Regions from separate parts of the Nonomuraea sp. NPDC003804 genome, predicted to be linked through region 1. Evidence: riboswitches for the same ligand, from Rfam matches in the RefSeq annotation. Region 1 holds a riboswitch; each other region holds the start of a gene.
The links. Region 1 has a riboswitch for cyclic di-AMP ahead of ABZX22_RS40055 (CHAP domain-containing protein). Riboswitches for the same ligand answer to the same signal wherever they lie in the genome.
Positions count from the first base shown of each region.

Region 2: linked by a shared signal. The riboswitch ahead of ABZX22_RS37745 (C40 family peptidase) and the one ahead of ABZX22_RS40055 (CHAP domain-containing protein) in region 1 are both predicted to bind cyclic di-AMP.
Region 3: linked by a shared signal. The riboswitch ahead of ABZX22_RS03310 (D-alanyl-D-alanine carboxypeptidase family protein) and the one ahead of ABZX22_RS40055 (CHAP domain-containing protein) in region 1 are both predicted to bind cyclic di-AMP.

Region 1 covers NZ_JBEXMT010000042.1:58,809-61,059, reverse strand. Annotated here, with positions in the region: gene ABZX22_RS40060 (RNA 2'-phosphotransferase) at 1-66, shown strand, start outside; gene ABZX22_RS40055 (CHAP domain-containing protein) at 299-1,000, opposite strand; cyclic di-AMP (ydaO/yuaA leader) riboswitch at 1,016-1,150, opposite strand; gene ABZX22_RS40050 (hypothetical protein) at 1,281-1,721, shown strand; gene ABZX22_RS40045 (Gfo/Idh/MocA family oxidoreductase) at 1,702-2,251, opposite strand, start outside.
Region 2 covers NZ_JBEXMT010000037.1:34,476-36,726, forward strand. Annotated here, with positions in the region: gene ABZX22_RS37740 (hypothetical protein) at 1-595, opposite strand, end outside; gene ABZX22_RS37745 (C40 family peptidase) at 675-1,250, opposite strand; cyclic di-AMP (ydaO/yuaA leader) riboswitch at 1,324-1,466, opposite strand; gene ABZX22_RS37750 (LysR family transcriptional regulator) at 1,807-2,251, shown strand, end outside.
Region 3 covers NZ_JBEXMT010000002.1:221,339-223,589, forward strand. Annotated here, with positions in the region: gene ABZX22_RS03300 (hypothetical protein) at 1-22, shown strand, start outside; gene ABZX22_RS03305 (amidohydrolase family protein) at 173-1,006, shown strand; cyclic di-AMP (ydaO/yuaA leader) riboswitch at 1,149-1,291, shown strand; gene ABZX22_RS03310 (D-alanyl-D-alanine carboxypeptidase family protein) at 1,304-2,218, shown strand.

The DNA of each region.
Region 1 (2,251 bases):
GTCAGCGCCAACGGGGTGTGGCTCACCGACGCCGTGCCGGCTGCTTACCTGCGGTTCCCCGGCTGATCGGTGCAGACGGGGGGATGGACGAGGGTCCTGCGGGTGGCCGGAGGGCACGCGCGCTGAGACGGCGCCGTCGCGGCCTGGGGGAGCGTTCTGCGGGGGGAACGTTCTGCGGGGGGAACAGGGTGGCCGGTCCGAAGGGACCGGCCCGAGCCCGTGGGTGGCCCCCGTCACCGGAGCGGCGCGTGGCCGTCCTGGCGACAGGGCCGGGGGGAATGCGGGGGAAGGGGAAGCGTCAGCCGCCGTAGCTGGGGTAGCCGTAGCCGACGACCTGCGACTTCGGGCGGACTCGCTGCTCGACGGCGCCGTTGCCGGTGTTGCCCTCGATGGTGCTGATCGTGCCGTCGCCGTTGTCCTTCTCGACGAAGCCGACGTGGTCGATGGAGTCGAGGCGCTTGCTGCCGTCCCAGGCGAAGAAGACGACGGCGCCGGGCTTGGGCGCGGTGCCCCAGCGCTTGTTGGCCTTGAACCACTTGGCGTGGGTCACCGTGTAGGCGTCCCAGCCGACCTGCGTGCGGGCGCCGGTCATCTCACCGACCCACGAGACGAACATCGCGCACCACGGGGCGTTGGCGTACGCGCTGACGTCGCCGCCGTCCCTGACGACCGTCTCCCTGGCGCGCTGCGATCCGACGTACCAGTTCTGGAACTTGGTTCCGCCGCCCGCGGAGTTCTCCTTGACGCCGACCTGCTTCTTGGCCTCGGAGAGAACGACGGTGGCGGACGGGATGACCTTGGCCTCCGGCCTGGCGGCGGCGGGCTTGCCGGCCTCCTCCTTGGGCGCCTTGGCGAGGACGGCTACCCGCTGGCTCTCGGACAGCGGGAGCTTCTCGGCCTGGGCGGCGGTGGGAACGAACGAGCCGGCGATGACGACGGCGCCGAGCGCGGCATGCGCGTAGGTGAGCTTCGGGGCACGGCTACGGCTGTGCTTTGCCATGGGAAGGGGAACTCCTTGCTAGCTTCCTGCCGCTTACCGGGTTAGCTGACGGGTTCGGACGCGAAGCTGCCCTACGGCACGGTGTGCCGATTCACCCCAGAGGAAGTGGGTCCCCGGTTCCGCATGGTGCGGATTCAGCGGTCACAGGCGAACCTGTGATGATTGCAATGACAGGCAATGTCCGGAATGCCCGGTTTATGCCTTGAGTGAGCCTAAGGTAATACACGAGGCAAGTAGCTTACAAATTGATAAAGGTCCGGCGATCATTTACGGTCAGGTCATGTCGCCACAGGACCTGTTCAACAGGGGGCTGCGGGAAGACGGACACCGTCCGGACGAAGCCCGGCGATGGTATCTCCTGGCGATCGCATCGGGCCATCCGGCCGCCGTCCAGCGGGCGGCCTTCAACCTCGCGCTGATCGAGGACGAGAGCGGCCACCTCGACGCGGCCCGCCACTGGTACGGCAGGGCCGGCACGCCCAGGGCGATGTTCAACCTCGGCGTCCTGGAGGACTGCTGCGGCAACACCGACGCGGCCCGGCGCTGGTACGCCAGAGCCATCGAAACCGGCCACGAGGAGGCCGCGCCGCGTGCCATGTTCAACCTCGGCCTGCTGGAGGGCAGGGAGGGCCGCCCCGACCGGGCCCGCGCCCACTTCCGGGCGGCCGCGGGCTCCGGCCACGCCGAGGCGGCGGCCCGCGCTACCGAGCGCCTAGCCTGACCCTGGCGTCCTCCAGCATCCGCATCATCGCCAGGCTCTCGTCCAGCGGCATGACCGAGCTCTCCGTCCTGCCCTCGGCCAGCGCGGCGCGCACCTCGCGCACCTCCTCGGCGTAGCCGTTCATGGCGGGGTCCAGGACGAGCTCCTCCGGCTCCACGCCCGGCCCCGACAGCACGATGCGCCGCGGCGCCCAGAACGGCGCGGCGATGTCGGCCCGCAGCCCCGTCCCCACCACGGTCGCGGTGTTGGCCAGCGGGCTGAGCAGCGAGGTTTCGACCAGCGCCCTGGTGCCGCCCGCGTAGGTGAGCAGCGCCGCCACCTCGGCGTCCACGCCCGAGGGGCCGAGCGATCCGGTGAGATGCGTCTCAGCCGGCTCGCCGAGCAGCAGCTGCGCCAGCCCGAACGGGTAGATCCCCAGGTCGAGCAGCACCCCGCCGCCGAGCGCGGGGTTCCAGAGCCGGTGCTCGGCCGTGTAAGGCTGGACGAAGCCGAACGAGGCCTGCACCGAGCGCAGCTCCCCGAACCTCTCC
Region 2 (2,251 bases), on a different contig from region 1:
CCGGCGCGAAGGCGGCGTCGGCCGGCAGCGCGCCGGGCAGCCGTCCCGCGCGCGCCTCGGCCGCCAGTTCCGCGGCCGCCACCCGCGTCGCGAGTCCCGAGCGCAGGTAGCCGACGTAGTCGGCGAACCCTTCCCGCAGCCACACGGGCCGCCCTTCCGTTCCGGCGGCCACGTGGGTCAGCTCGTGGGTGAGGACGACGTCGCGGCCCACGGGTGTGAGGCGCGCGAAGGCGCCGGGCAGGACGATCACCTGTCCCGCCGAGGCCAGCGCGGCCAGCCCGTCGACGGGGCCCGCGCCCGCGAGGGCGGCCGCCTCCGCGGTGGTCCTGGGCACCACGACCCGTGGCCGTACGGCGCGCCGCAGGACCGCCGAGACGGTGAGGGCCGCCGCGTCGGCCCGCGCGGCCAGGTCGCGCAGGAGGGCGGCGGCGGTGTGGTGCCCGACGACGAGCGAGCGCGCGCCGTAGGCGACGACGACGCCTGACTCGCCGAGCGCGCGGGCCTCGGGCGGCAGGCGGCGTCCCGCGGACCCGGCCACCGTGCAGATCGCCGGTCCGGCCAGCGCGGCCGCCAGCAGGGTTCTGCGGGTCACCACGGCTGTGATGCTAGCCCGGACAGGCCGAAGCCCCGTCCGAGGGGGATGGACGGGGCTTCGGGCCTCCGGCGGCCGGGGGCTACGCGCCGGGGCGGACCGCGCCGGCGAAGGACGCCTTGCGCCAGCCGCCGAGCTTCTCGATCCGCACGGTCTTGCCCGTGCTCGGCGAGTGGACCATCCGGCCCTTGCCGACGTACATGCCGACGTGGCCCTTCCCGCGGAAGAACATCAGGTCACCGGGCTTGAGATCGTTCCACCTGACCTTCTTCTTGATGCGCGCGTACTGGCTGTACGTGACGCGGGGGATCTTGATGCCGGCCTTGGCCCAGGAGTACTGGACCAGTCCCGAGCAGTCGAAGGCGCCGGGTCCTGTGCCTCCGAAGCGGTAGGGGTCGCCGATCTGCTTCTTGGCGGTGGCGACGGCCCTGGCCGCCTTCAGCCGCTGTCGAGCCGCCTTGGCCTGCCGCGTCGCCGCAGCCGTCGACGCCGCGCCCGCCTGTACGGCCGGCGCCGTCTTCACGGTCGTCGTCGTCGCCAGGGTGGTGGTCACCGGGGTCACCAGGGTGGTGGTCGCGGGGAGCGCTGTCGCGGGGGCCGCTGTCACCGGGGTCACCGTCGCCTGCGCCGCGGGTGCGTGGAGGACGATCCCTCCCATCGCCACCACGACGCCGCTGAGGGCAAGGCAGGACAGACGGGTTGTGCTAGAGGGGGTAGACAGAATGTCTCCTTGGGACTTCCACCAATGCCTACCGGGTTAGCTGACGGGTTCGGGCGGGGAAGTCGCCCTTCCGGCCCGCAGGCCGGATTCACCCCAGGAACGTGGGTCCCCGGCTCCGTGCTCCATGCCGCACGGACTCGGCGGGTCGACCGCGCACGCCTGTCTGGGGTTACGGCGCGGCGACCAGCGGATCTTTATGCGTGCACCGGCCGCTGGGAGGCCGGTGGGCGGTTCCGGCGCCATGGCTTGGTCGCCGCGATGCGAGAACGTACCTGGCGCCCCAAGGCCAGGCAAAGGCCGGGCAAAGCTGTCAAGATCACCGACTGGTTCTTGTCAGAAGAGGAGTCGCTGCTCTGTGGCGGGTTTCGTTATGCGAATGTGACCCTGCTCACACTTGCTTCTGTGGCGACCTGTCAGATCACATCCGTTACTTTCCTCACACTCCCGGTATAAGGAGAATTAAGCCTTAATACCTGCGACATACACTCGGCGCATGCTTGATGGGTGGTCGCTACGCGTCCTGGTGGAGGTCGGACGGCGCGGCTCGTTCTCCGGAGCGGCCGAGGTGCTCTCCATGACCCAGCCCGCCGTCTCGCGGCAGATCGCCATGCTCGAACGCCACACCGGCGTCACGCTCTTCCACCGCCGCCCGAGGGGCGTCCAGCCGACGGAGGCGGGCCGGGCGGCGATCGAGCAGGCCATGGCCGTGCTCGACGGCATGAGCCTGTTCGAGACCAGGCTGCGCGCCTTCGCCTCGGCGGACATCGGCCGGGTCAGGGTCACCGCCTTCCCGAGCGCGGCCACCAGGTTCGTGCCCGAGAGCTTCCGCCGCTTCGCCGCCGACCACCCGGGTGTCGAGCTCTCCCTCAAGGTCGGCGGCCCTGACGTCGCGTTCCCCGTCACCGCCGACCTGGCGGAGGGCGCCGCCGACGTCGCCC
Region 3 (2,251 bases), on a different contig from region 1:
GTTCCCCTGGCGCCGCCGCTGAACCGGGGGACCCCCACAGTGCCGGTCGGTCATCCCACGCCGGCCCTTCGCCTCGCAGCGGCCCGAGCCTCGGTCCTGCCGTTCTTCCTGGGGCCGCGGTGAGTCCCGGGGAGCTCTTGCCGAGGTCGGCCAGACATCCTATGTTTGCCGCGTGATAGTCGACGCCCACCAGCACTTCTGGAACCTGGAGACCGGCGCCTACTCCTGGCCCACTCCCGACCTGCCGGCGATCCACCGCACCTTCGGCCCCGAGGACCTGGCGCCCGAGCTGGCCGCCGCGGGCGTCGACCGGACGGTCGTGGTCCAGGCCGACGACTCCTTCTGGGAGACCGACGCCATGCTGGCCCACGCCGACGCCCACGACTTCATCGCCGGCGTCGTCGGATGGGTGCCCCTCGACCGCCCGGAGGAAGCCGCCCGAGCGCTCGAGCGCTACACCAGACATCCGAAGTTTGTCGGCGTCCGGCACCTCATCCACACCGAGCCCGATCCCGACTGGCTGATCGGGGAAGCGGTGCTCGACGGGCTCGGACTGCTGGCCGAGGCGGGCGTGCCGTTCGACGTGGTCTCGCTGCTGCCCCGGCATCTGGAGCACGTCGTCACGATCGCCGAGCGGCACCCCACGCTCAACCTCGTCATCGACCACCTGTCCAAGCCCAGGATCGCCGCCGGTGAGCTGGAGCCCTGGGCGTCGCTGCTGCGCGCCGCCGCCGCCTGCCCCACCGTGTACGCCAAGGTGTCGGGCCTGGTCACCGAGGCCGACCACGCCCACTGGACCGTGGCGGACCTGCGGCCCTACGTGGAGCACGCGGTCGAGGTGTTCGGGCCGGACCGGCTGATGTTCGGCAGCGACTGGCCCGTCTCGCTGCTGGCGGCCGACTACCGGACGGTCTTCACGGTGTACGGGGCGCTTCTCGGGGGGATCGACCGCGACAAGGTGCTCGGCGGGAACGCCGCCCGTTTCTACGGCTTGAGCGCCGTGTAGCGGCCCGTCGCGGGCCGGAGGTTCGCGGCCATTTGCGTGGTTTATGCTATTTTGCTACTTTTGGGCCGTTGTGCAACGAGCTGTGACATGTTCGTTGCCGTTTCATTGCCCGGACCGCGCGTCATCTCAGGCCAGTCCGCCGGACGCGCGGCCGCCGAATCCGTATCCACGGAGCCGGGGACCCACTTCCCTTGGGGTGAATCGAGCGCCCGCTCAGCGGCGCCCGTAGGGCACTTCCCAGCCCGAACCCGTCAGCTAACCCGGTAGGCGGCATGGAAGCCAAGGAGCAAACCCTTCATGCCCACGCATCTCACCTACCGGCTGGGACGCGCGCTGCTCGGCGTCGTCATCACCGCAGGCGCCGTGACCGCGGTCGCCACCGGTGCGCAGGCCGCACCCCAACCCGGCGTCGTGTCGCCGGTCTCCCGGACCCACGCTCCGGCCGCCGCCGCGGACGCCCCGGCGGTGCTCGGCCGGGCCGCCCACCTGATCGACGCCAGGACCGGCAAGGTCTACTTCAGCAAGAAGGCCGATCGGCGCATGCCGGTGGCCAGCATCACCAAGGTGATGACCGCCTACACCGTGCTGAAGCAGGCCAAGCCCACGGACGTGGTCAAGGTCACCTCCGCTGACGTGCGCTACGCGTCGAAGGGCGGCGCCTCCGTGGCGTACCTGCGCGCCGGTGACCGGCTCACCGTGGAGGAGATGCTCTACGCTCTGATGCTGCCCTCCGGCGCGGACGCCGCCCACGCGCTGGCCCGCTCCTACGGGCCCGGTGTCGACGCCTTCACGGCGAAGATGAACGCCAACGCCCGCGCGCTCGGGATGAAGGACACGCTGTACGTCAACCCCGACGGGATGCCCGCCAAGGGCGGCGGCTACTCCACAGCGCGTGACCAGGTACGGCTCGCCCAGGCCGCGCTGGACAACAAGACGATCAAGAAGGTCGGCTCCACCCGGTACCGCTCGCTGCCCGAGACGGCGGAGCACGGCGCCTACTCCTGGCGCAACACCAACCGCCTCCTCGGCACGCCGGGCGCCGTCGGCCTGAAGACCGGCTTTACGCGCGCCGCGGGCTACACCCTCGCCTTCGCGGCCGAGCGTGACGGCCATCGGCTGGTCGGCGTGATCCTGGGAGAGTCCAGCTCCAGCCGCCGCTTCGACACCGCCGAGGCGCTTGTCGACTGGGCGGCGACCAGCGGCAGGCTCTGACCATGGGGGCGCACGCGCCCCCATGGTCCCGCC